4 regions of the Serratia grimesii genome follow, and region 2 is predicted to be linked to each of the others. Evidence: predicted binding sites of a transcription regulator. Region 2 holds the regulator's gene; each other region holds the start of a gene.
What was found. Region 2 encodes LexA, which represses DNA repair genes until DNA is damaged. Its sites were predicted from a motif close to TNCTGTATGTACATACAGNA; they were not measured.

Region 1 (7,933 bases), 2.4 Mb from region 2:
TCGACATTAGCTTGGCTGAAGCACGTGTTCCAATGGGGTTGGGCAAATGGCAGCACATTGAAGCCTTGGGTAAACTGCCGGCGATAGATGCACGCTGGCAGCAACAGCTCGGCCGTTCTATGAGTCATCAAGATATTGATAGGTTATACCAAGCCTTTATGCCGTTGCAAATTGCCAAGGTCGTCGACTTTGCCGACCCCATTGAGGGGGTTCCGCAGGTGATTGCAGCGTTACGTGCACAAGGGATCAAGATTGGCTCGTGCTCGGGTTATCCACGTGCGGTAATGGAGGTGCTGGCACCTGCGGCGGCGCAGCGTGGTTATGCTCCGGACCACTGGGTGGCGACGGATGATTTGGCCGTTGGCGGCCGTCCCGGTCCGTGGATGGCGTTGCAAAACGTGATTATGCTGGGTATTGATGCTGTGGCGCATTGCGTTAAGGTGGACGACGCCGTGCCAGGTATCAGTGAAGGCATCAACGCGGGAATGTGGAGCATCGGGTTGGCTCTGTCTGGTAACGAATTCGGCGCTACCTGGGAAGAATACCAGCAAATGGGTGGTGCGGAGATTGAACGGCGACGAAAGCTGGCGGCGGACAAGCTGTATGCTGCTGGGGCACACTATGTGATTGATACATTAGCACAACTGCCGGGGGTGATTGCCGAAATCAATCAGCGGTTGGCGAGTGGCGAACGGCCATAGTCGTTTCGCAAACATAAAAAAACCGGGGCTGATGAAAGCCCCGGTTTTTTTAGTGCTGACGAAATTTACTGGTGAGCCAGTTCGACTTCGTCTTCGCTGTCCATAATGGACTTGTCAGTTTGCTTCATCAACTGGCTGGTGATGGTACCGGCAGCCATAGAACCGTTAACGTTCAGTGCAGTACGACCCATGTCGATCAGCGGTTCAACCGAGATCAGCAGGGCAACCAGGGTAACTGGCAGGCCCATTGCCGGCAGAACGATCAGTGCGGCGAAGGTTGCACCGCCACCCACACCGGCAACACCAGCAGAGCTGATGGTGACGATACCGACCAGGGTGGCAATCCACACCGGGTCCAGCGGGTTAATACCGACGGTTGGGGCAACCATGACTGCCAGCATCGCCGGGTACAAGCCCGCACAGCCATTCTGGCCAATAGTGGCGCCGAACGAGGCCGAGAAGCTGGCAATGGATTCCGGAACGCCCAGACGACGGGTCTGCGCTTCCACGTTAAGTGGAATGCTGGCAGCGCTGGAGCGGCTGGTAAAGGCGAAAGTGATGACCGGCCATACCTTGCGGAAGAACTTCAGCGGGTTAACGCCGGTGAATGCCAACAGGGCGGCATGCACTGCAAACATGATCGCCAGACCCAGATATGAGGCGACGACGAAGCTACCCAGTTTGATGATATCGTGGACGTTAGAGCTGGCGACCACTTTGGTCATTAGCGCCAATACGCCGTATGGCGTCAGCTTCATCACCAGACGTACCAACTTCATTACCCAGGCCTGCAGGGTATCAATCGCCACCAGCACGCGTTCGCCTTTAGGCTTGTCGTCTTTCAGCAGTTGCAGCGACGCCACACCGAGGAAGGTCGCGAAGATCACCACGCTAATGATCGACGTTGGGCTGGCACCGGTCAGATCGGCAAACGGGTTTTTAGGAATGAAGGACAGCACCATCTGCGGTACGGTCAGATCAGCCAGTTTGCCCACGTAGTTGCTTTGGATCGCTGACAGACGCGCGCTTTCTTGCGCCCCTTGTACCAGACCTTCAGCGGTCAGGCCAAACAGGTTGGTCACCAGCACGCCCACCAGTGCCGAAATCAGCGTGGTGAACAACAGGGTACCGATAGTCAGGAAGCTGATTTTGCCCAAAGAAGAGGCGTTATGCAGCTTGGCAACCGCGCTCAGAATAGAGGCGAATACCAGCGGCATCACAATCATTTGCAGCAGTTGCACATAGCCGTTACCGACAATGTTGAACCAGCTGATGGATTCTTTCAGTACCGGGTTGTCCGAGCCGTATACCAGTTGCAGTGCCAGACCGAACACCACGCCCACGACCAGGCCGACCAGTACTTTTTTCGCCAGACTCCATTGCTTATGGCGGGTTTGCGCCAACAGCAAAAGGAGGGCGACAAAAATCACCACGTTAATAACGAGCGGAAGATTCATCCCCAATGTCTCCAATATTTTTTCTTATATAAAAATGGCTATGCACCATGGCGTAGCAATACTAAATATCGTAACAGTTTGCGCAGTGGCTCACTTATATCCAAATGGAATTTGATATAACTCCGCGCATTAATTTGTTTAATTAATGTACTCAATGGGTATTAAGTGGCCACTTTTTTGTGATCACAGTCTGATATTTTTTATTTGCTCAAAATATGACTGCACTGGGATGGTGCACCCGCCTTGCCAATAGATAGCGAAAGCCACCAGGCATAGACACAGAGCACGCTCAAGTTGATTGCCTTTCTGAGAATTGAGCAGTGGCAAGCGAAAACGCCAACGGCAGGGCCAAAGTAAGGGCACACCAGCAGGGGTAAGCATATCTGCCAGCAGGTGACTGAAGTAACCAATGATCATAGCGTGCAGTACATCGGGAGGGATAGGCCAGCTGCGCGGTACATCAAGCTGGAACAACGCCATCCCACCCGCGATCGCCAGTAAGCTATGGGTAAAGCCACGGTGGCCAAATGCGCGTGAAATGGGAATGGCAATCCAGCGCAGGCGCTGACCCAGCACCGATTTGGGGTGATCGATATCGGGGAGTAACGACGTCAACAGCGCGGCAGGGATGATATGCCACCAGTCGCCGGTGGCCAGCTCCGGTGTTACCTCGGCCTTCTTGGCGAAAATCGCGCAAGCGACAGAGAAAATAAGATGTCCTTCCGCGGTCATACTGCTGTTCCGGCTGATAAACTGTTAATTTATCCAGTATATGGGAAAATTCCCAGTAGTGGAAGCAGTTACCCTGTAACCAATTGTTTATTTTACCCGGTTTTACAAAGGCTTGTTGCCTCTCAATGATTAATTATCGGCCATTTTTCCAGGACAGGGTTTGTAACGCGGGAGAAAGCGCCGGGCGGTAGGGTTAGGGTGTGTGGCAGTGACAGCCTGCGCCAAACGCCCGGTACTTTCTTATTGCTCCAGCATAAAGAGGGCGGCACAGTAACTCAATAAAAATGAAATAACGTTTTATTTATTTTATGACGAAAGGCGGGTTTTATAAATTAACTGGTGCGTTTTAGGTGGGGCAAAGACATGCATCATGGCATCGGGGTAAACCGATGCCATGAAGATTACGCCAGGTGGTCGGGTGTCAGCTGTTCGAGACTTTCCAGCTTATGGTCCGCCAATGCCCAGCGTGCATCGTGCCGGTATTCGTGCGCAGGGATAACAATTGAACGCATTCTCGCGGCCTTGGTGGCAATCATACCGTTAAATGAATCTTCCAGCGTAATGCAGTGCAGCGGATCGCTGCCGAGGCGTTCGGCGGCGATCAGATACACCTCCGGATGCGGTTTGCTGTAAGGCAAATATTCGGCGGATACCAGTTGGTCAAAGTAGCCTTCGAGATCAAACATCTTCAGCACCTGCTGCTGCATGTGCAGTGGCGAAGCCGAAGCCAAACCGATATTCAGATCCAGACTGCGGCACAGCTCCAACGCTTGCTGTACGCCCGGCAGTAATGGCCGTCTCTCACGGACTAACTCGATGGCACGCTCGATAATCCGACCGGAAACCTCTTCCTGTGAAGCGCCTTGCCACGGCATGGCTTGGTACCACATTTTCACCACCAGATCGATGCGCAGACCCAGGGTATCTGGCAATTTGTGGCGGTCAGATAAATCCAGCCCCAGTGCGCCAAAGATATCCAGTTCCGCCTGTAGCCACAGAGGTTCTGAATCAATCAATAAACCGTCCATATCAAAAATAGCGGTTTCAATACGTTGCGAATAGGCCATTAGCGGTTAACTCCTGCCGACGCCGGTGAATGTGCCCGACACTTTACCATCGCCCGTGATGAGACTAAAACTTTTGCCTGCGCGGTTGAGCTTTGCCGTAGCGCAGAATCCGCCACATGTCCTGCAATTTTGGCCACCAGCGCTGGTGTTGACGTTCGGTAACTTGCTGTAGCATCCGTGCATAATCCAGCACCAACCCCGGTGTCCAGGTCATGCTTTCTCCACGGCTACGCAGGACCGCGAGCATCCACAAGTTAGGATCGAGTATCAGCAACAGGAAGCGCCGCCACAGATGTTTATCGCCCAGCACGCCTTCCAGTGCACTGTCGAGCGCCAAAATGACCGTGGTGGAACAGTTACGACGGGTCAGATTGTAGGTGGAGTCCTGATGATAGCGCTGCCAGAACGCGCGTAGCGCCGTGGGATTATAGCGATGGAACTGAATTTTCTTGTCCGGTGGGCACCAGGCTGCTACTTCTTGTTGCAAGTCCGGTAGAAAGCGGCCGTCAACGTTGTTTTTCTCGCCGGAATGCAGCAACTGGCGAAAGTCCTGTGCAGACTGGCTGATATCGTTAAGTGGGTAATGGCTGATATATACGTCCGGTGCCAGCGCCAGGGCGGCGTGACCGGTAGAGATATTACCGTTGCCGTCGACGGCAGCGATGTAGCGATCGACGATGTAACGTCGGCGGGCATCTTTTGCTGAACCTATCGGCGTCCAGATATACAGGGTGAGTGGGGTGGCTTCATCTGTCCCCGAAGACGTGGGGTGTGCTGGCTCGTGGTTCTTATTCAGTGCAAAAGTCTCTAACCGTCGGGCAATACGTAACAGTGCCCAACCGGAAAGCAGAATCATCACACCGAGGCAAAAAGGCACCGTCATCCGGTGAGGTACGGGCCAGCCGATAAAAATCATCAATGAAAGCAGGATTTCGCCACCCCCTGCCAATGCGACTGTCTTCCAGCGGCTGTGTTGGATGACCGTGGAAGAGGCAATTCGCACGGCACCGTCGAGCAGCAACGCGCTGCCAAATACCAGAGTGGCGACGATGTTATCGTCGGCTGGCACGTCCAGCACTAGAAAGGCCAGAAACAAGAAGCCGAGCCCCTTCAACAATACCGGGCGGCTGGCGGAGGAGCCAACCACCAGTGCGGCGGAAATGGCCACCAGTCCTTCGAGCGCCAACAGTACCGCCAGTGCATCCAATGCCAGTACGGAGCGGCCGTCCTGCAAAACGTCGAACAGCATCAGTGCACCGACAGCTATCCAAAACCAGCCAAACAGCACCAACATGCGTCGCTGGCTGTGCAGTGCCTTCGCACCCAGCAATAAGATAATCAGGCGAATCATGCGGGCTCCCGTCTAAACGAACTCATTTAACTATATAACGATTTAATGGTAACGCGCGGTCGCTATTAATCTGTCGACTTTGGATTATCCCGGCTACGCTTGTAGCACAGTAACGCTGAAGAAAACGATGGGCGAGCTTCAGTAACTACAGGTAGACTTAGGCAATTACGGTTACGTCACTTACAAGGGGAACACATGACGTATCAACAGGCTGGGCGGATCGCCATTATAAAACGTATTCTTGGTTGGGTGGTTTTCATCCCTGCATTGCTATCGACGCTGATCTCTATGTTGATGTTTGTGTATCAGCATAGTGAAAAGACGAAAGGCATTAATGCGGTGATGCTGGATTTCGTTCACGTAATGGTAGATATGGTGCGCTTCAATACGTCGTTTCTGAATATCTTTTGGTATAACTCGCCGGTGCCGGACGTTGAGAAAAGTTTGTTCAGTGGTTCTAATCTGATGTTCATCATCATTTATATTCTGATTTTTGTCGGGCTGGCACTCCAGGCTTCTGGCGCGCGTATGTCGCGTCAGGTGAAATTTATTCGCGAAGGATTGGAGGATCAAATGATCCTCGAGCAGGCCAAGGGCAGCGAAGGCCATACACGTGCGCAGCTGGAAGAACGTATCACTCTGCCGCATCACACCATTTTGCTGCAATACTTCCCGCTGTACATTTTGCCGGTGGTGATTGCTGTGATTGCCTGGTTTGTAATCAAGCTACTCGGCCAGTTGGCTGGCGCGGCTTGAAGTCAGATGAAGACAAGGCGCTGCGTTCAGCGCCTTGATGTTACTGTGGTTCAGGATGCAACAATACATCCACTGCTCGCTGAGCCCTGACCAAATGCTGCCCACCAAACAGATTGCTACGGTTAAGCAGATAATACAGCTGATACAGCGGCTGACGTTCGATAAAACCGCTCTCTAAGGGCCATACGCTCTGGTAGCCATCATAAATCTGCGGTGGCAACTCCGGATATAACGGCAGCATTGCCAAATCACATTCTCTGTCTCCCCAATAACAGGCCGGATCAAACAGCAGCGGACCGTCAGCGGTCATAGCGCAGTTAGCGGGCCACAAATCGCCGTGCAGCAGAGAAGGCTGTGGCTGATGGTGTTGGAGCCGCAGATAGACGATGTCGACAATTTCATCAATATCACCAAAGGTCATGCCTTTTTCCGCCGCCATTTGTAACTGCCAGCCAATGCGTTGTTCGGCAAAAAACTCTGACCAGCGTCGTTGCCAGGCATTGGGTTGGGGGGTAGTCGACAGATCGTTGTCGAAGTCGAGGCCGAACTGCGGTTGCTCACTCCACTTATGCAGAGAGGCCAGCTGTTGGCCAAGACAGTAAGCGCCGTGGGCGTCAAAGGGTTTAAGGGGGTGGTATTCCAGTAGTAGGAAACTGTAATCACGATCGCTGCCAACGCCGTACACCTTAGGTACCCGCACGGTTTTACTGCGTGCCAGTAATGCCAATTGGTCGGCTTCAGCGGTAAAGATGGGTAGCAGTTCCCGCGCATCGCATTTGACAAAGACCTGCTTGTCACCGTAACTCACGCGCCACGCCGGGTGAATATCGCCCCCGGGCAGTTCGATTCTTTCGCGAATTTCTGCGCTGCCAAGATGTTCACTTAACAGACGACTAACGGCTTGCCACATGGTACACCCCCTCTGTGCTGCCTGCGAATTCATTAGGTTAGCGTCTTTAGCCTTGTGAAAACACGACCTGGCGCACAGCTGGCACCAACAATCGGCGATTTTCTCGCCATCCGTGTTTGCTCAAAGTATATACGCTATTGATTAATTTAAGCACTGTGCATGTTGCAACTTGGTGGCATGAGGGTGATGTTTATTAGGCTGATTGCATATGTCGCAACAATAGAACCTTTAGATAGTCTTCGTTATCAATGAGATGAGAACAAATGGAGCCAAACCAGCAATGGCAGCGCGGTGAATACCTGATCACCTGTGATAAAGGCGATTTATGACTCACGTTACTGGAAAACATTCTGAGTGATGAGTGAAGCGATAAAATTTAAACAATACGTTATCTTTGTAGTGCGCGCTTATTTTCTACTGTCTCAAAACTCTTGGCATAACGTCATAGGAGTGTTCACTATTAAGTAATGTGGTTTGTCAATGGTGAGTCATTATGTATCGCTACGCCTATACGTGATTGGTTATCAATGGCACAACATAGATGGATTTTTTCTTCGTTAGAAAAGTAATAGCATCATAGAGCGATATTCAGATGCTGTTATTTTTTTAAGGAGAAAGTATGAAGCTTAAATATGTTTTTTTGATTTGGCTGATGAGTTGTTTCACATCCTCGGCGTTTGCAAATGAGAGTATCAAGTATTATGGTTATGACTGGTTGGATTTCTATGAGGTCGGAAATTCCTCTTTTAGTGCTACTGAAGCGTTTAATTCAATTTATGGGGCGGGGTATAGCGCAACAAACCTTAATGTTGTTCATTCAATTAAAAACTTGAGTCTGCCAATTTGCGCTAATGGAATGTGTGCGCTTAACATTCAAGCTGGCTCAGGTGTACCGGCTGGTTCACCGTTTGTGGATATCTGTCCCGGAGCAACCTCTAACAGCGAGTGTCAGGCTGCGG
Region 2 (7,933 bases):
CGATATTATCCTTCTCGACCTCAAACTTATTCATGTTCAGCGCGTGATCCAGCAGCTCATCTGGCGTCTGGGTCGGTACGGTGACATCGCTGGCATAAGGCACATTGCGCATCAGTTGCAGATAGCATTCAAGCTGCTCCAGCAACTGCTCACGGGTCAGCGAGCGTTGGCGTGAAGCCAGTAGCGCCGTGGAGCACAAGTTCATGGCGTTAGCCGCGGCGGCATTGTTGATGCGCACCATGATCTTGGCCGCCAGATCGTTAACCGTCGGCGTCAACCAGCTTGGGCGTTGGGATTCGATAGGATCAATCGATTCACGCCATTGAGGCACGTTCTGGTTCAGGTAAGTGGTCAACGGCAGTGGATCACCGAAGTTGACATAACCCTGGCCGAGATTACGCAGCTTGCGCAGACCACGCAGCATCTGCAGCAGGCTCTCTTTTTCCTTGGTCGCGCCACGCAATTCTTTAGCGTAGGTGCCCACCTCCATCACGTGCTCGTAACCGATGTAGATCGGCACCAGTGTGATCGGGCGAGAACCGCCGCGCAGCATTGCCTGAATGGTCATCGACAGAGTGCCGGTCTTCGGTTCCAGCAGACGTCCGGTACGAGAACGACCACCTTCGACAAAGTACTCCACTGAGTAACCACGGCTAAAGAGTTCGCCGAGGTATTCGCGGAACACCGTCGAATACAGTTTGTTGCCTTTGAACGTCCGGCGGATAAAGAAGGCACCCAGGCGGCGGAAGATCGGGCCAGCCGGCCAGAAGTTGAGGTTAATACCGGCGGCAATGTGTGGCGGCACCAGGCCCTGGTGATACAGGACGTAAGAAAGCAGCAGGTAGTCCATGTGGCTGCGGTGGCAGGGCACATAAACGATCTCATGGCCGTCTTGTGCCAACTGACGCACGCGTTCGGCGTTGGTGACGTTGATACCTTGATATAACCGGTTCCAGGTCCAGCTCAACACGCGGTCGGAAAGGCGCACAGTTTCATATGAGAAGTCAGCAGCGATTTCTTCCATCAGCGCAATGGCGTTCTGCTGGGCTTTCTCATGGGAAATTTTCTTGCTGCGCGCTTCGTCTTCGACTGCTTTCTCGATCGCTTTGGACGCCAACAGTTTGTTGAACAGGTCCTGACGGGCCGGCAGGCTTGGGCCAACGGCTGCCAGACGCTGACGCGAGAAGTGCATTCGTGCTACGCGCGCCAGTTTTTGTGCGATGGTTTTGTCCGTGCCGTGTTCCGTCGCCATGCGACGCAGCGAAACGGTGTTGGAGAAACGCACAAAGCTGTCGCGGCCGAGCCACAACACGGCAAAGAACTTCTGTACACCGTTAAGCAGGCGCAGATGCGGCGTGCCATGGCCTTCGCGGCCTGGAGAACGACCAAACATCACTGAAACAGGCAGCATCTGAATATCGAGATCCGGATTACTGCGGTGCAGATCCAGATAGTCGTGAAACAGTTTTACTGACTCTTCTTTCGGTGTGTAGTAGCGGAATACGCGCGGGCCGTCGTGAATAAACACGTGGCTAGGCAGCACGGTACCGTCTATCTCCAGCGGATTGAGGGGATCGGGCAGATCCTGCGCCAGGCACTGGGTGCGTAGCGTCAGTAAATCCGCCTTGGAATTATAAGGTAAAACATACAAAATCGGCCGTGAGGGATCCAACCCTAACTCCGTGACCGGATCTGAAGGGATAACCTTACTTCTTACCAACAATTTGAGTGGTAAATTCAATAGTTTATAATAAATTTTACGCCAACCTGACATAACAACGTGAAGCCTCTTGTTAGCAATGCGCCGCAAGCATACCAGAAACCGGGTAGCAGATCTGTGGTGTTGGAAAACCGAGAGCCGGAAGCATTTCCTGGCCTAGACTCTTTAATTATGACTTACCTCTGTGAAAGGCACTAAAAAACATGGCAAACCAAGCAACCGGCCTGACCCGTATTATTAAAGCCGCCGGCTACTCTTATAAAGGCTTTTCCGCTGCCTGGCAGCATGAAGCTGCATTCCGCCAAGAACTGGTGGCGACCGTGCTGGCTATCATACTGGCGATTTGGCTGGACGTGGGTGCGATAGCACGCATTTTACTGATCGGATCGGTGCTGCTGGTGATGATCGTCGAGATGCTCAACAGCGCGATTGAGGCGATTGTCGATCGGGTGGGTACTGAACATCATGAGCTTTCGGGCCGGTCGAAAGATATGGGGTCGGCGGCAGTTTCACTGGCAATTATTTTGGCACTGTTTGTCTGGGGCTCGGTACTCTGGCAGCACTTTGCCTGAGTGGGGTGGCCCTGTTGCGACATGGGTCGCTAATCCCTGATTTTTATTCATTCTTCGGTTCCCAAGCCGCACTTACCTGTATATACTCACAGCAAGACTGTATAAACAAACAGGGGGCGGAATGAAAGCACTAACTACCAGACAGCAAGAGGTCTATGATCTGATTCGCGATCATATTTCGTCCACTGGCATGCCGCCAACGCGCGCCGAAATCGCCATGCGTCTGGGGTTCCGCTCGCCAAATGCTGCAGAAGAACACCTGAAAGCATTGGCGCGTAAAGGCGTCATCGAGATCGTCTCTGGTGCGTCGCGCGGCATTCGTTTGCTGATGGAAGATGAAGAAGGTTTACCGCTGATTGGCCGCGTGGCCGCTGGTGAGCCGCTGTTGGCGCAACAGCATATCGAAGGGCACTACAAAGTGGATCCTTCCTTATTCAAACCGAGTGCAGATTTCTTGCTGCGGGTTAACGGTATGTCGATGCGTGATATCGGTATTCTCGACGGCGACCTGCTGGCGGTACATAAAACTCAGGACGTACGTAACGGCCAGGTCGTTGTGGCGCGTATTGAAGACGAAGTCACAGTTAAGCGTCTGAAAAAACACGGCAATGTCGTTGAACTGCTGCCAGAAAACAGTGAGTTCCAACCGATTGTGGTTGATCTGCGCCAGCAGAATTTCACCATTGAAGGTCTGGCGGTCGGTGTGATCCGCAATGGCGACTGGGTTTAATCCCCACGCCCGAACATCGTTCTCTGATTTAAATCGCCCCAGCTCTGGGGCGATGTCATTTCTGACTGATTAAAACCGCACTGCCACGGGAACATTTCACTATGCGCCTGATTTCTGCTTTTACCAGCGATACCGATAAAGCCTTGTGGCGTCTTGCGCTACCGATGATCTTTTCCAATATCACTGTGCCACTGCTTGGGTTGGTCGACACAGCGGTCATTGGCCACCTGGATAGTCCGATTTACTTGGGGGGCGTGGCGGTTGGCGCGATGGCCACCAGCTTCCTGTTTATGCTGCTGCTGTTCTTGCGCATGAGTACCACCGGGTTGACGGCACAGGCGTTGGGCGCACAAAACCCGCAGGGATTGGCACGCGCCTTTATGCAACCGCTGTTGCTGGCGGTATTGGCCGGTGTCGCTATCGTGTTGCTACGCCATCCGTTGATCAATACGGCACTGCATATTGTCGGCGGCGATAACGCGGTGCTTGAGCAGGCACGGTTGTTTCTTGAAATCCGTTGGCTGAGCGCGCCAGCGGCATTGGCAAATATGGTGATCTTGGGCTGGTTGCTTGGCGTGCAATACGTGCGGGCGCCGGTCGTTCTGCTGATTGTCGGTAATCTATTAAATATCGTACTGGATATCTGGCTGGTGATGGGGCTGGGGTGGAATGTTCAGGGGGCGGCGACAGCGACGGCTTTGTCTGAATATGCCACGCTGCTGCTGGGGCTATGGCTGTCCTGGCGTGTAATGCGCATACGCGGTATTTCGGTACCCATGTTGCGCCATGCCTGGCGCGGAAACCTCCGGCGTCTGCTCGCGCTGAACCGCGATATTATGTTGCGCTCACTGTTGCTGCAGCTGTGCTTGGCATCGTTGACTATCTTCGGTGCCAGACTTGGCGGTGACGTAGTGGCAGTCAATGCGGTACTGATGAATTTACTGACCTTTACCGCTTATGCGCTTGATGGTTTTGCCTACGCGGTAGAAGCGCACTCTGGTCATGCCTATGGCGCACGCGATGATAGCCAATTGCGCAAGGTGTGGCGGGCTGCTTGCCGACAGGCCTGTTTGGTGGCGCTGGCCTTTGGTGTGGTTTATGCGTTTGCCGGGCAGCAAATCATTGCGGCATTGACCTCGCTGCCAGAACTGCGCGCGATGGCGAGAGACTATCTGCCTTGGCAGGTGGTGCTCCCGCTGGTAGGGGTGTGGTGCTATTTACTGGATGGCATGTTCATTGGTGCAACTCGCGGCGCAGAAATGCGTAACAGCATGGCCGTAGCGGCTGCGGGCTACGGCTTGACGCTGTTAAGCGTGCCTGTCTTGGGCAACCATGGATTATGGTTGGCGCTGGCGGTCTTTCTTGCGCTGCGTGGCATCGCGCTTGGATGGATTTGGCACCGTCACAGGCTGCGCGGCAGCTGGTTTTCAACCGCGCAATGATGTGATTTTCTCACTAAAACATAAAATTCATTTATGTTTTAATTTGTATTTTGTTACATATTATCGCCTGCGAATAATGTCGCATAGGAAGTTGTTTGTTGGCGTTTTTTTCTTATTTTTGATTTAAAAATGGATTTTAATTCTGGTTTTTATTTGTTTGTCGCTATCTGCTTCTATAATTAATCATGTGGCTGGCGAAGTGAACGGGGATTCTCCTCGGCCAGCAGGATCTGAAACTGATTCACCACAGGTTAACGGAGATACTATGAACAAAGATCAAGCCGACGGTAACTGGAAGCAGTTTAAAGGGAAAGTGAAGGAAAAATGGGGCAAGCTGACCGATGACGATCTGACGGTCATCGAAGGGAAACGCGAACAGCTTGTCGGTAAAATCCAAGAGCGTTATGGCTACCAGAAAGAGGCGGCCGAAAAAGAAGTGAAGTCTTGGGAAGATCACAACAAATATCGCTGGTAGAGCGATAGGCAGCAGCAGATTGCGGCCAGAAGCTTGGTGTCTCCCCCCTTGACGCCAAGTCTGCAGACACAGGGAGGTGCCTGCTAACCCCGCTTATTTCTTCTTGATAGCAATGCTATGGTCATGTTCGCCGCAATCATGCTTGCTGTCGCAAGCTTCTACTTCAACGCAGGCGACGCACAGACCGTGTGCTTCCACTACGCTATGACGCAGGACAAAACCCGACTCTTTAGCCAGTTTTTGCAGCGTATCTTCGATCCCTTCAGTCGTGCGTTCTGTCACCTGACCGCAGCGATCACAAATAAACAGCGCGGAAGTATGCATCGGTTGTTCAAAGTGATGACACAGCACGTAGCTGTTGGCTGACTCGACCCGGTGAATGAAGCCTTGTTCCAACAGGAAGTCCAGCGCACGGTAAACCGTTGGCGGTTTGGCTTGGGGTTCAGCGACGCGCAGCAGATCGAGCAGGTCATAAGCGCTGATGGCACCGGGCTGTTGTGCCATCAGGCGTAACACTTCCAGCCGCTGCGGTGTCAGTCGCACATTGCGTTGCTGACAGAGTTGTTCAGCCTGCGCCAGCAGTTTTTCCTGGGTGCTTGAGTTCATGGCAAATTTCCCGGTACGTAAAAAAGCCGATTTTACCATGGTTCAGCCAAATCGCCGAGAGTCGGCCCCTTTTCCTCTGAGATGGCGCATTAATCGTTCGGTTGGCCACTGGCACTTAACCCGAAATGTGATGCTATTCACAATTTGTCTCAGCGGTTGGCGGGAAGAACACCGGTGTCAGGGAGATAAGGCACGTTGTAAGCGGGCTGCCAATGCGGTCATTTCACCCGTTGGATTATGGCCAATCAGCATAAAAGCGTGGCTGCTATCAGACCAATAGACTACGTTCATTCCTTGGCGGCGTTCGTTTTCGGCGGGTTGTCGTTTGCCCGTTTGCTGGATAATGCATAGCGCCAGTGCACCATACTGCGCATCTAGCCAGGTCAATTGAGCTATGCGTCGATCGTCGTAAGCCAGTACGCGGGCGTTTTTCAGTTCAGCACCGTTTAACACCAACTGTTTTGCCGGGAGGGTAATGCCCAGTCGATCGCCGGTTTGCTGTAATTGAACGGCAATTTGCGTTGCTGATTCATTAACATCAACATCGGCCAGCGTTTCCGGCGTATACAGCGCCATATATTGGGCGACTAAGCTGCGCCAATTGTCCTCCGGCTGGCTTAACTGTATATAGACGCGATCGCCTGCAATCCCGAGAGCCAAGAAACTAACGGCGGCGGCAATGAGTCCACGACGACTGACGCCCGGCTGTGGCGTCATTGCGGTGAGTGGCCATGCGCCCCTTAATCGTTGTACTGGTGCTTCATCAAGTAAAGGGGCGAATGCTTGTTTAAAAGGCAGACTGCTGCGTTCCAGCAATGACAAACGCTCGGCTAATGCCGGTTCGCCAGCCAGGCGTTGCTCCAGCTGTTGGCGTTGTTGTGGGTCTAACTGATTGTCCAAATAGGCGACCAGCAGTTCATCCGCAGCATAGGTTGAGCTCATGATTGTTCTCCTTTTGCCTGCGGCGAGCGGGTTTGCAGCACGCTATCGTTCGCCAACCTCAGTCGCGCAGCGGCCAAACGGCTCATTATGGTGCCAACAGGTACACCTAACACCTCGGCTGCTTCACGGTAGGAAAGCTCCTCCACGTATACCAGGAAAAGTGTATTACGCTGTGCTTCGGGCAGTTGATTAACGCGCTGCATCACCTCGTTGGCCCATATGGGCTCCTCTCCATTTTCTGCACTGGCCAGTTCGTCGACATCGACAAAACCCTGTCCCTGGCGGATATGTTGAGCGCGGATCTCGTTAAGCCAGATGGAATGAAGGATTGCAAATAACCAGCGGTCCATACGCGTTCCCTCAGCAAACTGTGCGGCGCGCTCAAGGGCACGCACACAAGTGGCTTGCACCAAGTCATCGGCAATATCCCGTCGGTGGGAAAGCACCAGGCCATAGCGCCACAGACGGGAAAGGTACTGGCCGATTTCGTTGCGAATCGCATCTCTGCTGATGTGCGCCTCCAGGCTCTGTTACATCATGATTCTGGGTGATGATCGATGGCGGCTGCCAGATCTTTGTACTCTTCACAGCCGGTGCCGCACAGTGATTGAATCACCTTCAACTGCTCTTTTGCCAAGTCCTGGCGGCCCTTCACCATATAAGCTTCGCCCAAGTATTCGCGGACTTTTGGGTAGTTAGGATCGAGCGCCACTGATTTTAAATAGTAGCTGATCCCTTCATCAGTGCGGCCAAGCTTGCGGGTGGCATAGCCTCGGTAATTCAGCGCCACGGCGGTGTTGGGATCCTTCAGGGTGTTAAGTACATCGAGTGCTTCTTGATAGCGACCGCTTTTTGCCAGTGCATAAGCGTAGTTTGCTCGATCGTTGTCGTTGATCATGCTGCTTTTATCCACCATGCACGTCTTGGTTTTTGTATCGTATATCTGACCTTTCGGGCAGGTTGGCGTGGTCTGGCCGCTGCCATCTCCCCCCATCGCTAATGCTGCACCGGAAATCAACAGAGAACTGGCAATGACGGGTAGCAACAGGCGTTTGACGAAATTGTTCATGGTTGTTTCCTCATTGGGAGAGGGTGCTGAGCTGCACCCTTGCAGAGAGAACACCTAAAAGCGCCCGTTTATTCGTTTTTTTCTGATTATTTTTTAATCTATAGGTGCGGCAGTTTTCCCAATACCACCGATTGTCGGTATAATAGCCGTTTGCGGCAGTACGCCGTTTGTTGAATCCCAGACAGAATCAGGTAGCCAGTAGCCCAGCATGACGACAGACAATAACGCCTCAAAATACGCCGCCAATCGTTTCTCCATCGCGCCAATGCTCGACTGGACCGATCGTCATTGCCGTTACTTTCACCGCCTGTTGACCAAGGAAACGCTGCTGTACACCGAGATGGTGACTACCGGGGCGATTATCCACGGTAAGGGTG
Region 3 (7,933 bases), 1.9 Mb from region 2:
CTGACCAGGCCCGCTGGGCGATTACTCATGAAGGGTTGCGGGAATTACATCTCAATGATGGCGGGGTATACCTGTTGGAACAAAGCGGCGTAACCTGCCTGGCCTGAATAAGGCCCTTACGACAACTTGCCAGACGATTTCAGGATACAACAGTGAATAATACAACCACCGCCACGGTTCTGACCCAGGACGTCTGCCGTGATGCTGAATTGTTTTTGTCATCACTCGACAGTGACTGGGCAGAGCATATCAGAAAGACTGGGCATTGCCGGCATGAGACCCGACCGGAAAGAGAGCCTTATGAAGCGCTAATCAGGGCAATTGCTTATCAGCAGCTGCATGCAAAAGCCGGTGATGCCATTCTGGGACGCATGCTGTCACTGTTTCCATCACAGCGCTTTCCTACGTCAGAACAACTGCTGGCCTGCGACCCGGAATGTTTGCGTCAATGTGGCTTCTCTGCCGCCAAACTCACCAGCATTCTGGGGATTGCCCATGCACAACAGGAAGGGATCGTACCTGACCTTTCTACTGCGCTGGCTATGCCCGATGACGAGCTTATCAACAGGCTTACCTCCTTACGTGGAGTAGGACGCTGGACGGTAGAAATGTTCCTGATTTACTCCCTGGAGCGTGCTGACATTTTGCCCGTAGACGACCTGGGGGTCAGGGACGGTTTTCGGAGATTAAAAAAATTGGAAAGCTCACCAACGGCACGTCAGATGCGGGATATTGGCCTGGCCTGGAGGCCTTTCAGAACCGTGGCAGCATGGTATCTCTGGCGTTTACCAAAATCGGAATAATGCCAGCAAGAATCGGAGTGTTTGCGGTCGAATTAAATTCTACCCTGTCTCCGTTACTCTAATGATGGGACATTTATTATGAGCAAAACCACGGCATATCAGACCGATGACGAACGCTGGATGGCCGTTCAGTTGCGTGATGCAGGTGCGGACGGACATTTTGTGTACGCTGTGCGTACCACCGGTGTTTATTGTCACCCCAGCTCGACCGCCCGCCTGCCAAAACGTGAGAATGTAGTCTTTTTCCGCACACAGGAAGACGCCGTGGCTGCAGGTTACCGGAGCAGCCGCCGGGCGGTTGCGGACAAAACCAGTGCAGCAGAAAGTCGTGCAAAATTGATCGCCCGAGCATGCCGCATGGTCGAAGCTGCCGAGACACCTCCGCGTCTGGAAGATATTGCGCAAGAAATCGGAATGAGCCCGTTCCATTTTCATCGACTATTCAAGTCTGAAACCGGTTTGACCCCCAAAGAATACAGTTCAGCTTACCGGGCCCGTAAGCTGCGTGAGGAGCTGACCCAGCCGGGCGCTTCAATTACCGATGCCATCTATGATGCAGGGTATAACTCAAACAGCCGTTTCTATGAAGAATCGGATAAGTTACTTGGCATGCGCGCTCGTGATTATCGGGCAGGAGGGATTGGGGCGATTATCCGGTTCGCCGTTGGGCAATGCTCGCTGGGCGCCATTCTGGTCGCGCAAAGCCAGCGGGGAATTTGCGCCATTCTGCTGGGTGATGACCCGGAAACATTACTTCGTGATCTGCAGGATCAATTTCCGAAGGCTGAGCTCATTGGCTGTGACAGTGAGTTTGAATCACTTATTGCACAGGTGGTGGGCTTCATTGAAGCCCCGTCTCTTGGGCTGCAACTTCCTCTGGATGTTCAGGGGACCGCGTTCCAGGAGCGTGTCTGGCTAGCCCTCCGGGATATTCCCCCCGGCACCACCGTCAGCTATGCAGACATTGCCCGACAGATCGGTTCGCCCAAAGCGGTTCGGGCCGTTGCTCGTGCCTGTGCCACTAACCACATTGCGGTTGCCATTCCCTGTCATCGTGTCGTAAGGCAGAACGGTGATCTGGCTGGATACCGCTGGGGTATTGAGCGCAAACGTGAATTGCTGCGCCGGGAAACGGCTACAGATATCTGATGGAGAGCCTCACCATGCTGAATACGTTGACCCGGCTGAAAGAGATTGACTGGAACAACATTAACAATCAATTGGATGCTGAAGGATATGCGCTGCTGTCCGGGATGCTGGATGCCAGCAACTATCACGAGTTGACCGCTGCTGACCATAGGGTCGAAACACTGGAGCAGCGTGATTCAGGTTGCGGGACACTGCATTGCTATTCTTCTGGTTTGCCTTCCTCGCTCGCGGCGTGGCGGGAAAGCCTGTATCGCTATCTGGTACCCACGGCTAACCGCTGGAATGAGGTCCTCGATGTCGGGTTTCGTTATCCCGGAGAGTGGGAAACGTTTCGGAAAATCAATCAGGATGCCGGGCAAGTCCACGAACTGACCCATCTGAACCTGCTGAATGCAGGGGATTATGCCTGTCTTACCCAGCAAAACGAGGGGGAGTACTTGTTCCCTCTCCAGATTGTGGCCGTACTGCCGGAGCCCGACAATGAATTTACTGGCGGCGAGTTTGTCATGACAGAACAACGCCCCCGGATGCAGTCACGGCCCCTGGTAGTCCCACTCAGACCCGGAGACATGGCCATTATCGCGACGGCTGAAAGGCCCTTTCGCGGAACGAAAGGTTATTACCGGGTAACCAGCCGGCATGCCATCAGCCGTGTGCGTTCCGGATTGCGGGTCGGGCTGGAAATGTCTTTCCACTGCAAGGCTTGACTGGAGGTAACAACCGATGGCCAGTGACCACAAAAGATATCTTCTGATGGATGAAACAGGGCATGTGCAGGAAAGTCCCCTTCCAGGCACGCTGGGCGGACATAGGCGAAGTAGGCTATATGGCAGGCTGGATTGTCGGGCTGCTCTGCAAGCTATCGCACGCGGGGGATATGTCCGTCACAGAGTATTCTTTGCCAATAAGGCCACGGCGATTGCGGCAGGATACCGTCCCTGTGCCATCTGCATGCCAGAAGAGTATGCAGCCTGGAAGTCAGCGCTAGCGCCTGAAACCAAAAAAAATCAGCAGAAGGTATCCCTATGAACAGCTTATTTCCGGTTTCTGCCAACACCTCACAGCTTAGGGTCACGACGGATATGAATAAAAACCGATACCAGCGATATGACTGGCTGGCCGTCGAAACATCTCTGGGTCAGGACGGATACGCCGTATTGCCTTCATTATTGACGCCAGCAGAATGCCAACAGATGGCAGGACTTTTTTTCAGTGACGAGCGATTCCGGAGTCATATCGTTATGGAACGCTATGCGTTTGGGAAAGGGGATTATAAATATTTCAGTAATCCGCTTCCCGATCTTGTCGGAGAGTTACGACAATCTTTGTATCCTGTTCTGGCACCTGTCGCGAATCGTTGGCATGCGGCAATGCGCATACCCGCCCGGTTTCCGGTCAGTTATCAGGACTTTCAGCAACGATGCCATGATGCGGGTCAGCGCCGCCCTACTCCGCTATTACTGCGGTATGAGGCTGATGATTACTGCTGCCTGCATCAGGATTTGTATGGTGAACATGTTTTCCCCTTCCAGGTGATCGTGTTATTGAGCCAGCCCGGACAGGATTTTGACGGGGGAGAACTTTTACTGACTGAAAGTAACCCCAAAAAAACCGGCCAGGCAGAGGTTGTCCCTCTACAACTGGGGGATGCCGTCGTGCTGGCCGTAAATCATCGCCCGGTTCGTTCATCCAGGGGGTATTATCGGGTGAATCTGCGGCATGGTGTCTGCCGGATCTCTCGGGGGGAGCGATATTCCATGGGCATTATTTTCCACGATGCGAATTAGATTAACCCCAGCAAGGTACTCTGCCAGACCAACCTTTCCAAGCGTAAGCCTCTTTGATATTCGGCCCAGTGATCCACACTCTAAAAATTTTCCGAGAGGATCATCTTGCCCAACAAGGGGATAGCTGAGGATTGTCTCGCCCCTGACTTTCTTTATGGTTGTAATGGCTAAAATACGCCTATACTGTATATAAAAACAGTATAGAGAAATGCATTATGAAACACTTTTTCCCCACACCAACCCCAGAGAAACAGTTCATTCCGCTTTACGCCGATAACGTCCCTGCGGGCTTTCCCAGCCCAGCGCAAGACTACATACACGCGCGGATTGACCTCAACGAGTACTGTATTAGCCACCCTTCGGCGACTTACTTTCTGATCGCCTCAGGAGAAAGCATGATCGAAGCCGGGATCACCGACGGATCCATGTTGGTTGTCGATCGAAGCATTAGTGCCTGCCACGGCGATATCGTGATCGCCAGTATCGCAGGTGAGTTTACGGTTAAGCGCCTGTGCCTGCATCCTGTAAAACAGCTTGAGCCAATGAATTCGAAATTCCGGCCAATACCGCTGCGCGAGGACAGCGACGATTTGAGCATCGTCGGCGTGGTGGTTTCAACCATCACCAGGCTGAAATAATGTACGCCCTGGCCGATGTAAACAACTTCTATGCAAGTTGTGAAACGCTGTGGCGTCCAGACCTGCGTGGCCGACCGATTGTTGTGCTGTCGAACAACGACGGTTGCGTGGTGGCACAGAGCAAAGAGGCAAAGCTCCTGGGCCTGAAAACAGGCGCGCCCTATTTCAAAATAAAGCGCGATTTTGAGCGTGCCGGCGGCATCGCATTCAGCAGCAACTACGAGCTGTACGCCGATATGTCGATGCGAGTGATGGCCGTGCTCGAAGAAATGGCACCTCGGACCGAAATGTACTCTATCGACGAAAGCTTCCTTGATCTTGCCGGGATAGAAAATTGTGTCGATTTGGCCACGTTCGGGCGCCAGGTACGCACCCGCGTTCTGCAATGCACCGGCCTCACCGTCGGCGTCGGTATTGCCCAGACCAAGACGCTGGCAAAACTGGCGAACTACGCGGCGAAAAAATGGAGTCAGACCCAAGGCGTGGTTGATCTTTCCAACCTGGAACGACAACGAAAATTGATGGTACAGGTACCGGTTGCGGAAGTCTGGGGGATCGGACGCCGCTTAACCAAAGAGCTGCAAAATATGGGGATCAAAACCGCCCTGCAGTTGGCGGATGCAAGCACCACAATGATCCGCAAGCATTTCAGCGTGCTGGTTGAACGCACGGTGCGTGAACTGCGCGGTGAACCCTGCTTGTCACTCGAGGAGTTTGCCCCAACCAAACAGCAGATCATTTGCAGCAGATCATTTGGTGAACGCGTCACTGAATACCAGGATATGCATCAGGCGATCTGTATGCACGCTTCCCGTGCGGCAGAGAAACTGCGCGCAGAACACCAATATTGCCGGAATATCAATGCATGGGTTAAAACCAGCCCCTTCTCGGCCAATGAAAAGTATTACGGCAACACCGCGAGCATCAGGCTCAGTACGCCAACGCAGGATACACGCGACATCATCGCCGCCGCGATTCGATGCCTTGACAAGATCTGGCAACCCGGCCACCGCTATCTAAAAGCCGGCGTTATGCTACAGGACTTTTACTCGCAAGGCGTTGCTCAGTTAGACCTGTTCGATGAATATCAGCCGCGCCCCAACAGCGAACGCTTGATGGCCGCTTTGGATAAAATCAATCAGTCCGGTCATGCCGGGATCTGGTTTGCCGGACAAGGAAACCAACAGACATGGTCGATGAAGCGTGAGTTTCTCTCTCCCGCTTACACCACACGGGTGGCCGATTTACCGCGTGCTCGCGTGTATTGAGAATCGGCAATCAGCGGGGTGTATGGATGAAATACCCAAGCAGCCCATAGAATGCTAAACTCGCTGCCTAAAACTTTATGCCCATAGTGCCCCCAATTGAGAACGAGCACGATTTAAATGTCAGAACAACAAACAGTTAGTCAAAAAGAACAGTACAATCTGAACAAATTGCAAAAGCGTCTGCGTCGTAACGTGGGCCAAGCGATCGCCGATTTCAACATGATTGAAGAAGGTGACCGTATCATGGTCTGCCTGTCCGGCGGCAAAGACAGCTACACCATGCTGGAGATCCTGCGTAATCTGCAGCAGAGCGCACCGGTCAACTTCTCGCTGATTGCGGTCAACCTCGATCAGAAGCAGCCAGGCTTCCCCGAGCATATTCTGCCGGCCTATCTGGAAAGCCTGGGGGTGGAATACAAGATTGTTGAGGAAAATACCTACAGCATCGTCAAAGACAAAATTCCTGAAGGCAAAACCACCTGTTCACTGTGCTCACGCCTGCGTCGCGGGATCCTTTACCGTACCGCTACCGAACTGGGTGCGACCAAAATTGCCCTTGGCCACCACCGTGACGACATTCTGCAAACGCTGTTCCTCAACATGTTCTATGGCGGTAAGCTGAAAGGCATGCCACCTAAACTGATGAGCGACGATGGCAAGCACGTAGTCATTCGCCCGCTGGCTTATTGCCGTGAAAAAGACATTGAGCGTTTCTCGGTTGCCAAAGGTTTCCCGATTATCCCGTGCAACCTGTGCGGTTCGCAGCCTAACCTGCAACGCCAGGTGATTGGCGATATGTTGCGTGACTGGGATAAACGTTACCCTGGACGTCTGGAAACCATGTTCAGCGCAACGCAGAACGTGGTCACCTCGCACTTAAGTGACTTTAACCTGTTTGATTTCAAAGGCATCCATCACGGTAGTGACGTTGTTGACGGTGGCGATCTGGCCTTCGACCGCGAAGACATCCCCATGCAGCCGATCGGCTGGCAACCGGAAGATGCGGATGACGCCGTCCCGGTGCGTTTAGACGTTCTCGAAATCAAGTAAGCCCGTATTCCGCCCGCATGCTGCGGGCGGCTATTTTCCTTCTCCAGTTGTCGATCCCGCTCGCAATTTCAGCAGAATTCATCGGACAGTGCCTTTTTTATCCTATACTGTGTTTTTATACAGTCACCTGGAGATTACCGATGAACATCACCCCCTGCTTATCCCACGTTTCTCTTGGCAGCAATAATTTTGACGCCGCAGCTGATTTTTACGATCGCACACTTGCCGCATTAGGCTGCCGGCGGGTGTTAGAACATCCTGGCGCTATTGGCTATGGACGCGATTACCCAGAATTCTGGTTGCAGATCCCTATCGACGGAAAACCGGCTACAACCGGTAACGGTCTACATGTAGGGTTTTTCGCTACCAGTAAACAACAGGTTGATGATTTCTACCGTCAGGCACTGCAGGCTGGTGCGAAAGATGAAGGGGCTCCCGGCTCACGACCACATTATGGTGAAGCCTATTATGGCTGCTTTGTGCGCGATCTGGACGGGCATAAGATCGAGGCCAGTTTTTGGGATGAGAGCGCCGCCTGACGGGGCAAATTGCAGACAAAAAAATGCCGGTGATTAAACCGGCATCGTATGAATCAATGTGCTATGCAGTAATTCTAAATATAAGAAAGTAAGACAATTATGGAGCACAACGCCCATCGCTTGACGTTGCATTCACCTGCGAGAGAGATCATGCCCCATTTCCCCCCCGGAAAAGTTGATATCGCTCAATGTTAACCGGGTTTTCAGGGCTTTTTGGCTACAGCCAACGACGTCGCTTCAGCCACCAGCCCACACCGAACACCAATGCGAGCAGCATCAGGCAAAACGTCCCAAAACCAAAGGGGGCTGTATTACCAGGGATACCACCAAGGTTGACGCCAAACAGTCCGGTCAAAAAGGTGGTTGGTAAAAACACCATCGCCAACAAAGACATCGTGTAGGTACGACGATTCATGGCGTCGGCCATTACGGTGGTGATTTCGTCGGACAGGATCGCGGTACGTGCAATGCTGCCGTCAAGGTCATCCAGGCCTCGCCCCAACCGGTCGGCGATATCCTGCATACGGCGACGATCATCATCGTTCATCCAGGGCAAACGATCGCTTGCCAAGCGGGAAAATACGTCACGCTGCGGCGCCATATAGCGACGCAGTACAATCAATTGTTTGCGGATCAACGCCAGTTGCCCACGTTCAGGGATTTGCTGCTCTAACAACGAATCTTCCAGATCGATGATCT
Region 4 (7,933 bases), 1.4 Mb from region 2:
GAGGTCTCTGGGTGCTTAAATGAGGGTTTGAACAGGATTTCAGAAAGGTTGGCCTGTGCCATGGTAACAACAGCCTCCGTAAATCTGGCCGTAGGCCGCAAACAGCCTACTAATTAACTCGAGGTAGTGTACCGAACTCTGGCGCGATATACCCGTCATACTTGAAGCGGTATCTGCACCAGCAGCACTCGCTGGCTGCCTTGATGCACATCCTATGGTCCAGGGGCGAATATCAGAAACAAAAACGCCCGGCAGAGCCGGGCGTTTTCACGAATCAGTGTGGCGAACTTAACGGCCGCCGATCGGTGGCACGAAGGTCACCGCCATGTCCCATGGCTGTTCGATCCAGGTGTCTTGCGGGATATCAACCACATAGTCATCCACCAGCGGGCGGCCTGCCGGCTTGGCGAAGATAGTGACGAAATGCGCTTTCGGGTACATTTCACGGATCGCTTTCGCAGTACCGCCGGTATCCACCAGATCGTCGATCACGATAAAGCCTTCACCGTCGCCTTCTGCGCGCTTGAGCACTTTCATTTCGCGTTGGTTGTCATGGTCATAGCTGGAAATGCAGACGGTATCCACGTGGCGAATGCCCAGTTCACGTGCCAGTAAGGCAGCCGGTACCAGACCGCCGCGGCTTACGGCAATAATGCCAGTCCATTGCTCAACCGGCAGCAGGCGGTGAGCCAGTTTGCGCGCTTGCATTTGCAGCATGTCCCAGGTAACAACGTATTTTTCGCTCATAGAATGGTGTCCCAGCCAGCAGTGGTGCGGCTTACTCAGTAATCAGGGGAAAAAAGGTTGCGCGAGATTATAAAGACTGACCGCATCAAATACCAGTTGTACCTGGAATTTCATAAGTATTTCATATGGTGATTGATGCTGAATAAATGAACAATGGCGAGTCAAACGAGTGTGATCAAGCGCTTGAACAGCGCAATACGGTACGGGCACCGCCCCGAATAAAGTGATATTCTCTGGAGATCGTGCCAAAGCTGCACAGATGCCCCTAACCCTAACCGAGCGGCATTCCCGCACTGCCGAGAATGCTGTTACAGGAGACTTATAGTGTCTGAATTGTCTCAACTTTCACCACAGCCGCTGTGGGATATTTTTGCCAAAATCTGCTCTATTCCGCATCCTTCTTATCATGAAGAAGCGCTGGCACAGCACATCCTCGAGTGGGCGAAAGAGAAACACCTGCACGCCGAACGTGACCATGTAGGCAACATCCTGCTGCGTAAACCTGCCACCAAGGGTATGGAAAACCGCAAACCGGTCGCCCTGCAGGCGCACCTGGACATGGTGCCACAGAAAAATAACGACACGGTGCACGACTTCACCAAGGATCCGATTCAGCCATACATTGACGGCGAGTGGATTAAAGCACGCGGGACCACGCTGGGCGCCGACAACGGCATCGGTATGGCTTCTGCACTGGCAGTGCTGGCCGACGACAGCGTTGAGCACGGGCCGCTGGAAGTACTGCTGACCATGACCGAAGAAGCAGGTATGGACGGTGCATTCGGGCTGCAAGCTAACTGGCTGCAAGCGGATATCCTGATCAATACCGACTCTGAAGAAGAAGGCGAGATCTACATGGGTTGCGCCGGTGGTATTGATTTCATCACCACCCTGCCACTGCAGCGCGAAGCGGTACCTGCCGGTTACCAAACCCTGAAGCTGACGATCAAGGGTCTGAAGGGCGGTCACTCCGGTGCCGATATCCACGTGGGTCTGGGCAACGCCAACAAACTGCTGGCACGCTTCCTGTTTGATCATACCGCTGAGCTGAACCTGCGCCTGCTGGATCTGAATGGCGGTACGCTGCGCAATGCTATCCCGCGTGAGGCCTCTGCGGTGGTTGCCGTACCGGCCGAAAAAGCCGATGCGTTGAAAGGACTGACCCAGGTGTTCCTGGCAACCTTGCAAAATGAACTGGCCGCAAAAGAGAAGAACATTACCGTACTGCTGGAGCCAACCACAAGTGCGTCTCAGGCAATGACCGCCGACTGCCAGCAGCGTTTCGTCGCGCTGCTCAATGGCACGCCAAACGGCGTGATCCGCATGAGCGACGCAGTAAAAGGCGTGGTAGAAACCTCACTGAACGTGGGCGTGGTCACCACCAGCGACAGCGAAGCAGAAATCATCTGCCTGATCCGCTCACTGATCGACAGTGGTAAAGATTATGTGGTAGGTATGCTGACCGCTCTGGGCCAGTTGGCTAACGCCAAAGTGGCACCTAAAGGTGGTTACCCGGGCTGGCAGCCTGATGCTGACTCACCGGTCATGCATCTGGTGCGTGAGATCTATCAGGATCTGTTTAACAAAACACCAAACATCATGGTGATCCACGCCGGTCTGGAATGCGGTCTGTTCAAAAAGCCGTACCCAAATATGGATATGGTGTCGATTGGGCCAACCATCACCGGGCCACACTCGCCGGATGAGCAGGTGCATATCGAAAGCGTGGGCCTGTACTGGAAACTGCTGACCGCACTGCTAAAAGCGATCCCGGAACGCGCGTAATATTACAGATGACTTAGTGATCAAACCAAGGGCGCAAATATTTGCGCCCTTATTATTCCCATGGCAGCAGCAGTTGCCGCTCAAGTTGGGGATCCAGTAGCGTTACGTGCAACCCGACCAGACGCACACCACGCCCTTCACGCCGCTCACGCCATACCTGCCGTGCCACGTTGATCAAGTCGTCTTTATTCAGCACCGGCCAGACATGTTCCTGCGTGGTTTGCTGAAAATCCTGAAACTTCAGTTTTACCCCTTGCCGGGCGATATGCAGATCCGGTTTCACTTTACGCAACCGCATCTCCAGCTCGGGATAGAGCTTATCGACGATCAATGTTTCGCACTCTTCCCAGTCATGGATATCTTCCGCCAGCGTACGCTCTACTCCCACCGATTTGCGCAACCGTTCCGGCGAAACCTCGCGCAGATCGATCCCCTGACAGCGTTCCCACAGCACTCGGCCAAACTTGCCGAAGCGCTTTAACAAGGCAACCAGATCGTACTGCTGCACATCTGCGCAGGTGATCAGCCCCACTTCTTCCAACCGTTTCGCGGTCACTTTGCCCACGCCGGGGATTTTGCTCAGCGGCAGCTGCTGTAAAAATTCCGGCACCTGTGCTGGCGTGATGACGTATTGGCCATTCGGCTTGTTCAGCTCTGAAGCAATTTTGGCGAGGAACTTGATGGGCGCGATACCGGCTGACGCAGTGAGGTTCAGTTCATCGGAAATAGCCTGACGGATTTGCTGGGCGATCAGCGTCGCCGAGCCGTTGCACTGGGTGCAGTCGGTCACATCCAGATAGGCTTCATCCAGGGATAGCGGTTCAATCAGTGGGGTATAGCGCGCAAAGATTTCGCGGATATGTTGTGAGGCTTCTTTATAGGCAGCCATACGGCCGGGCAACAGTTTAAGATGCGGGCAAAGCTTGAGTGCCATTGCCGTCGACATCGCGCTGTGCACACCATAACGGCGTGCCGGATAATTGGCGGTACTGATCACCCCACGTCGGTCGGCACTGCCGCCGATCGCCAACGGAATATCGCGCAAACTGGGATCATCGCGCATTTCTACCGCAGCGAAGAAGCAGTCCATATCGACATGAATGATTTTACGCATCGCGCCTCCAATAACACTGTATAAGTATACAGGCAAAAATGGAAAGCTCAAGCCTCGGTTCAGTTCGGAGAAAACAGGGTTTCAACCAATTATCTTCGACTTGTTAAAAAAGCGTAATTTTTCAATAGTACGCTGTGGAAATTAATTACCTCAGTGACTGACAACAATAACGCTTCGCACAGGATGGCACCCTACATGAAAACATTATCGGTCTATTTGTTCGCTTCTGCCTTATCCCTGATATCTATTGCCGCTCAGGCTGCCCCCGCCATTATTGCACATCGGGGTGGCACCGCCGACGCACCTGAAAACACCCGCGTCGCCATTGAAACTGCATTGAAAAACGGCGCCGACGCTATTTGGATCACCTTGCAGGAGTCCAAAGACGGTGCAATCGTGCTGTACCGCCCTTCTGATCTGAAAGCGCTGACCAACGAACAAGGATTGGTGTCCGCCTTTACCGCCGCGCAGTTGGCAAAAGTCGATGCAGGTTGGTCATTCGCCAAAGATGATGCACACCCGTTCCGGGGAAAAGGTATTGGCATTCCAAGATTGGATGAGATTCTGGATGCTTTCCCCAAGGTCAACTTCTATCTGGATATCAAGTCACCGGACGCTGATCCTGTTCAATTCGGCAAAGCCCTGTTGGCGACATTGGAGAAGACCAACAGCTTGGACCGCACACGCGTGTATTCCACCGATGCCAAATATCTGCAGGCGCTACCGAAAGCCATTAAACGCTTTGAGACCCGCGATGAAACCCGTGACCTGCTGGCAAATATCAGTCTGTCGCATCAGTGCGAGCTGAAGCCAGACAATCAGCAACCGCGTTGGTACGGGTTGGAGCTGAAGCGTGAAGTAGAAGTGGTGGAAAAATTTACGCTGGGTGAAGGGCGTTCCAAGGCGTTTTTAACCTGGGATAAAGAATCGATCGACTGCTTCCGTTCGCAAGGGCCGGCACACATTATTCTGTTCGGTATTAACTCACCGGCGGAATATCAGCAAGCGCTGGCGCTGGGTGTAGATGGCGTGATGGTCAACTCCCCGGCCGAGGCGAAGAGTTTCCGTCAGGCCAAATAATTACGCTGCATACGCCTAATGCCGTTCAGTTAAGCCTGACAGATTATTTGTTGGTATCTGTTAGTTGCGTGTAAAGGGAATTGCCACAAACGTAGGGCAATTATCTGTAAGAACAATGTCCGGCAATTGGAGGGGCCGAAGGCGCGGCCCCTCCAACCCCGCCTTCGCTTAACACCCTCAGTCTGCTACGCAGATACCCTTGCGGCGTCACCGTTGTCGGGCGGGTCGTCTACGACAAACGTCCCTGTTTGTCTCGCCTCAACCGGCCTTCCCTGGCCGGTTGCCCCTGACAACGCCTCCTTGCTCGGCAGACGGTGATGCGCGCTCAAGGTCAACACCCGCATTGGCTGCCACCGGGCAACATATGTCATCAGTTTGACGTTGCGTGATGAAAGACAGTGAAAATGATGAGATGAGCACGCTGTTGGGCGCCCTTGAAGACGCCGAACGCAGGAGTGGCGCATAGGCGAAACCGCCATGGACGGCGGTTTCAGGCGAGACAGGCAGGGACGCCTGTCGTAGCCGGCCGTGATGCGGCGTGACGAAGAGAGGGAAGTTGGCGAAGCCAACCGTCTGATGGGGCAAAGGCGCGGGTTGCAAGGGACCGCGCCTACGGTCCCTTGCTCGGTCGGAGCGTATAAACCGCATAAAACCGCGTAGGTTTATCGACCGAAACGTTGCTCACACGCTTGGATAAACACTAACTGACAAGCATTTACGCCGCTTGCTTCCCAGTTATTCAGAGGATCCGGTGCTTTTCCAACTGCTTCTGACGCATCGCCTCTTTCTCCAAACGCTTCTTACGCGCATCGCAAGGCTCCGGGCAATCACACACTTTATCCATCCCCAGCGCTGTAATACCACCACAGCTGCCTTGCAGACTCTTGCGCTTGAACACATAGCCCAATGACATTCCGCCGACAATCAGCAGAAACAACACGAAGCTGGCGACAAATACGGTCAACATAGCGACCTCACGAATTGTTGTTCAAATAGGGTTTAAACGCATCGGAGTAGCGCTCTTCAAAACCGGTCGCGGTTTTCACAATCATGAACACCGGGATCCCCATCAGATTCGCCAACGCCATACCGCGTTCCGGCCCCAAAACGTTCAGCCCGGTCGACAAGCCATCGGCAGCCATACAGGTAGGGCTTAGCACCGTGACCGACACTAAATGGTGATGGATCGGTCGGCCTGTGATTGGATCGATAGTATGCGAATAGCGCACGCCGCCCTGCTCGAAGTAGTTGCGGTAATCGCCCGACGTGGCGATCGACATCTCGCCCGGCTGGATCACCAGTTGCGCCTTCTGCTCCATACCCGCCGTCGGCCGTTCAATGGCGATACGCCACGGCTTTTTCTCACCGTTGTGGCCGCGAGTACGGACTTCGCCGCCAATATCTACCATATAGTTTTTGACCTGCTGCGATTGCAGATACTGGGCAATCACATCCACACCATAGCCTTTCGCGATCGAAGAAAGATCTACGTATAACTCAGGAATGCTCTTAACCAACGCATTGCCCTGCACCGACAATTTGTCGATACCGGTCCAGGCGCGACGCTGCTCCAGTTCGGCAGCGCTCGGTACCTTTTCCGGTCGCCCTTCAGGTCCGAAACCCCACAGATTAACCAACGGCCCGACGGTCACATCCAGTGCACCGTCGGTGACGCGGTTGATCCGTAGCGCTTCCAGCACCACTTCAGTCGTGGCGGCAGAGACCGGGAAAGGTTTATCCACTACGCGGCTGGCATTGAAGCGGCTCAGTTCAGAATCAGGCCGGTAGGTCGACATTTGATCGTTGACCAACTCCAACCGCTTGTCGATCTCCGCCTGCATTTTGGCGGCAGACGGCGTGTCATCGCCGGTAACATAGCGGATCGAATAAGACGTCCCCATGGTTTTACCATCAAGATTCACCTGCTCCGGCCCGCAGCCAGTCAATAACAGGGTGGCGCTCAGCGCCACCGTCGTTATTAACCCCTTCATTGCCCATCCACGCATTTAGCCACCAAAGTCATCAAGCATGATATTTTCGTCTTCGACACCCAGATCTTTCAACATCTTGATCACCGCAGCGTTCATCATTGGCGGACCACACATGTAGAACTCGCAGTCTTCCGGCGCGGGGTGATTTCGCAGATAGTTTTCCAACAGAACATTATGGATAAAGCCAGTGTAACCCGTCCAGTTATCCTCAGGCTGCGGATCGGAAAGTGCCACATGCCAGGTGAAGTTCTCGTTCTCTTCCTGCAACCGGTTGAAATCGTCCTCATAGAACATTTCACGCAGTGAACGCGCACCGTACCAGAAGGTAATTTTGCGTTTCGACTTCAAACGATTGAGCTGGTCAAAGATATGTGAACGCATCGGTGCCATACCCGCACCACCGCCGATGAAGATCATTTCAGCGTCGGTGTCCTTGGCGAAGAACTCACCGAACGGACCTGAAATGGTCACCTTGTCACCGGCCTTCAACGACCAAATGTAGGAAGACATAATGCCCGGCGGCACATCCGGATCACGCGGTGGCGGCGTGGCGATACGCACGTTGAGCATGATGATGCCCTTTTCGTCCGGGTAGTTCGCCATCGAGTAGGCACGCACGGTGGTTTCATTAACCACCGAACGGTAGCGGAACAGGTTGAACTTGTCCCAGTCACCACGGTACTCGTCCGGCACGTCAAAATCGGCATAGCTGATATCGTGTGCCGGCGCTTCGATCTGGATAAACCCACCAGCGCGGAACGGCACGTCTTCACCGTCAGGGATTTTCAGTTTCAGCTCTTTGATAAAGGTGGCTTTGTTATCATTGGAGATAACCTCGCACTCCCATTTCTTCACGCCGAAGATCTCTTCCGGTAACTCGATTTTCAGGTTCTGCTTCACGTTCACCTGACAGGCCAGTCGACAACCTTCTTTCGCTTCACGCTTGTTGATGTGCGACAGTTCGGTCGGCAGAATATCGCCGCCGCCCTCTTTGATCACGACTCGACACTGACCGCAAGAACCGCCGCCGCCACAGGCAGACGAAACAAAGATCCCTTGGCTGGAGAGCATATTCAGCAGCTTGTCACCCGCCGGAGCAGTAAAGCTTTTGTCCAGATCGCCGTTCACTTCCACCGCAATGTCACCGGTGTTCACCAGTTTTGATTTGGCGAACAGGATGAGCAACACCAGCACCATGACGATGCCGGTAAACATC

Region 1: a site for LexA is predicted at 2,910-2,929, ahead of SGBXF1_RS10625 (metal-dependent hydrolase). Genes of this name have one in related genera too.
Region 3: a site for LexA is predicted at 3,921-3,940, ahead of umuD (translesion error-prone DNA polymerase V autoproteolytic subunit). Genes of this name have one in related genera too.
Region 4: a site for LexA is predicted at 3,661-3,680, ahead of dinB (DNA polymerase IV). Genes of this name have one in related genera too.

Annotation. Positions count from the first base shown of each region.
Region 1 is NZ_LT883155.1:2,245,576-2,253,508, forward strand. Features, by position in the region: gene phnX (phosphonoacetaldehyde hydrolase) at 1-701, shown strand, start outside; gene SGBXF1_RS10620 (L-cystine transporter) at 767-2,158, opposite strand; gene SGBXF1_RS10625 (metal-dependent hydrolase) at 2,342-2,890, opposite strand; gene hxpB (hexitol phosphatase HxpB) at 3,292-3,957, opposite strand; gene SGBXF1_RS10635 (hypothetical protein) at 4,022-5,308, opposite strand; gene SGBXF1_RS10640 (YniB family protein) at 5,504-6,064, shown strand; gene SGBXF1_RS10645 (fructosamine kinase family protein) at 6,105-6,974, opposite strand; gene SGBXF1_RS10650 (hypothetical protein) at 7,594-7,933, shown strand, end outside.
Region 2 is NZ_LT883155.1:4,674,488-4,682,420, reverse strand. Features, by position in the region: gene plsB (glycerol-3-phosphate 1-O-acyltransferase PlsB) at 1-1,774, opposite strand, end outside; gene SGBXF1_RS21840 (diacylglycerol kinase) at 1,924-2,292, shown strand; gene lexA (transcriptional repressor LexA) at 2,414-3,022, shown strand; gene dinF (MATE family efflux transporter DinF) at 3,124-4,464, shown strand; gene SGBXF1_RS21825 (CsbD family protein) at 4,730-4,939, shown strand; gene zur (zinc uptake transcriptional repressor Zur) at 5,033-5,545, opposite strand; gene SGBXF1_RS21815 (anti-sigma factor family protein) at 5,723-6,487, opposite strand; gene SGBXF1_RS21810 (RNA polymerase sigma factor) at 6,484-6,933, opposite strand; gene SGBXF1_RS21805 (tetratricopeptide repeat protein) at 7,023-7,556, opposite strand; gene dusA (tRNA dihydrouridine(20/20a) synthase DusA) at 7,765-7,933, shown strand, end outside.
Region 3 is NZ_LT883155.1:2,791,035-2,798,967, forward strand. Features, by position in the region: gene SGBXF1_RS13115 (DNA-3-methyladenine glycosylase family protein) at 153-803, shown strand; gene ada (bifunctional DNA-binding transcriptional regulator/O6-methylguanine-DNA methyltransferase Ada) at 882-1,952, shown strand; gene SGBXF1_RS13125 (2OG-Fe(II) oxygenase) at 1,967-2,659, shown strand; gene SGBXF1_RS13130 (Ada metal-binding domain-containing protein) at 2,706-2,981, shown strand; gene SGBXF1_RS13135 (2OG-Fe(II) oxygenase) at 2,978-3,739, shown strand; gene umuD (translesion error-prone DNA polymerase V autoproteolytic subunit) at 3,955-4,377, shown strand; gene umuC (translesion error-prone DNA polymerase V subunit UmuC) at 4,377-5,645, shown strand; gene ttcA (tRNA 2-thiocytidine(32) synthetase TtcA) at 5,763-6,695, shown strand; gene SGBXF1_RS13155 (VOC family protein) at 6,836-7,234, shown strand; gene zntB (zinc transporter ZntB) at 7,452-7,933, opposite strand, start outside.
Region 4 is NZ_LT883155.1:949,134-957,066, reverse strand. Features, by position in the region: gene frsA (esterase FrsA) at 1-62, opposite strand, end outside; gene gpt (xanthine phosphoribosyltransferase) at 289-747, opposite strand; gene pepD (beta-Ala-His dipeptidase) at 1,072-2,532, shown strand; gene dinB (DNA polymerase IV) at 2,585-3,646, opposite strand; gene SGBXF1_RS04440 (glycerophosphodiester phosphodiesterase family protein) at 3,842-4,726, shown strand; gene nqrM ((Na+)-NQR maturation NqrM) at 5,466-5,693, opposite strand; gene SGBXF1_RS04430 (FAD:protein FMN transferase) at 5,701-6,732, opposite strand; gene nqrF (NADH:ubiquinone reductase (Na(+)-transporting) subunit F) at 6,733-7,933, opposite strand, start outside.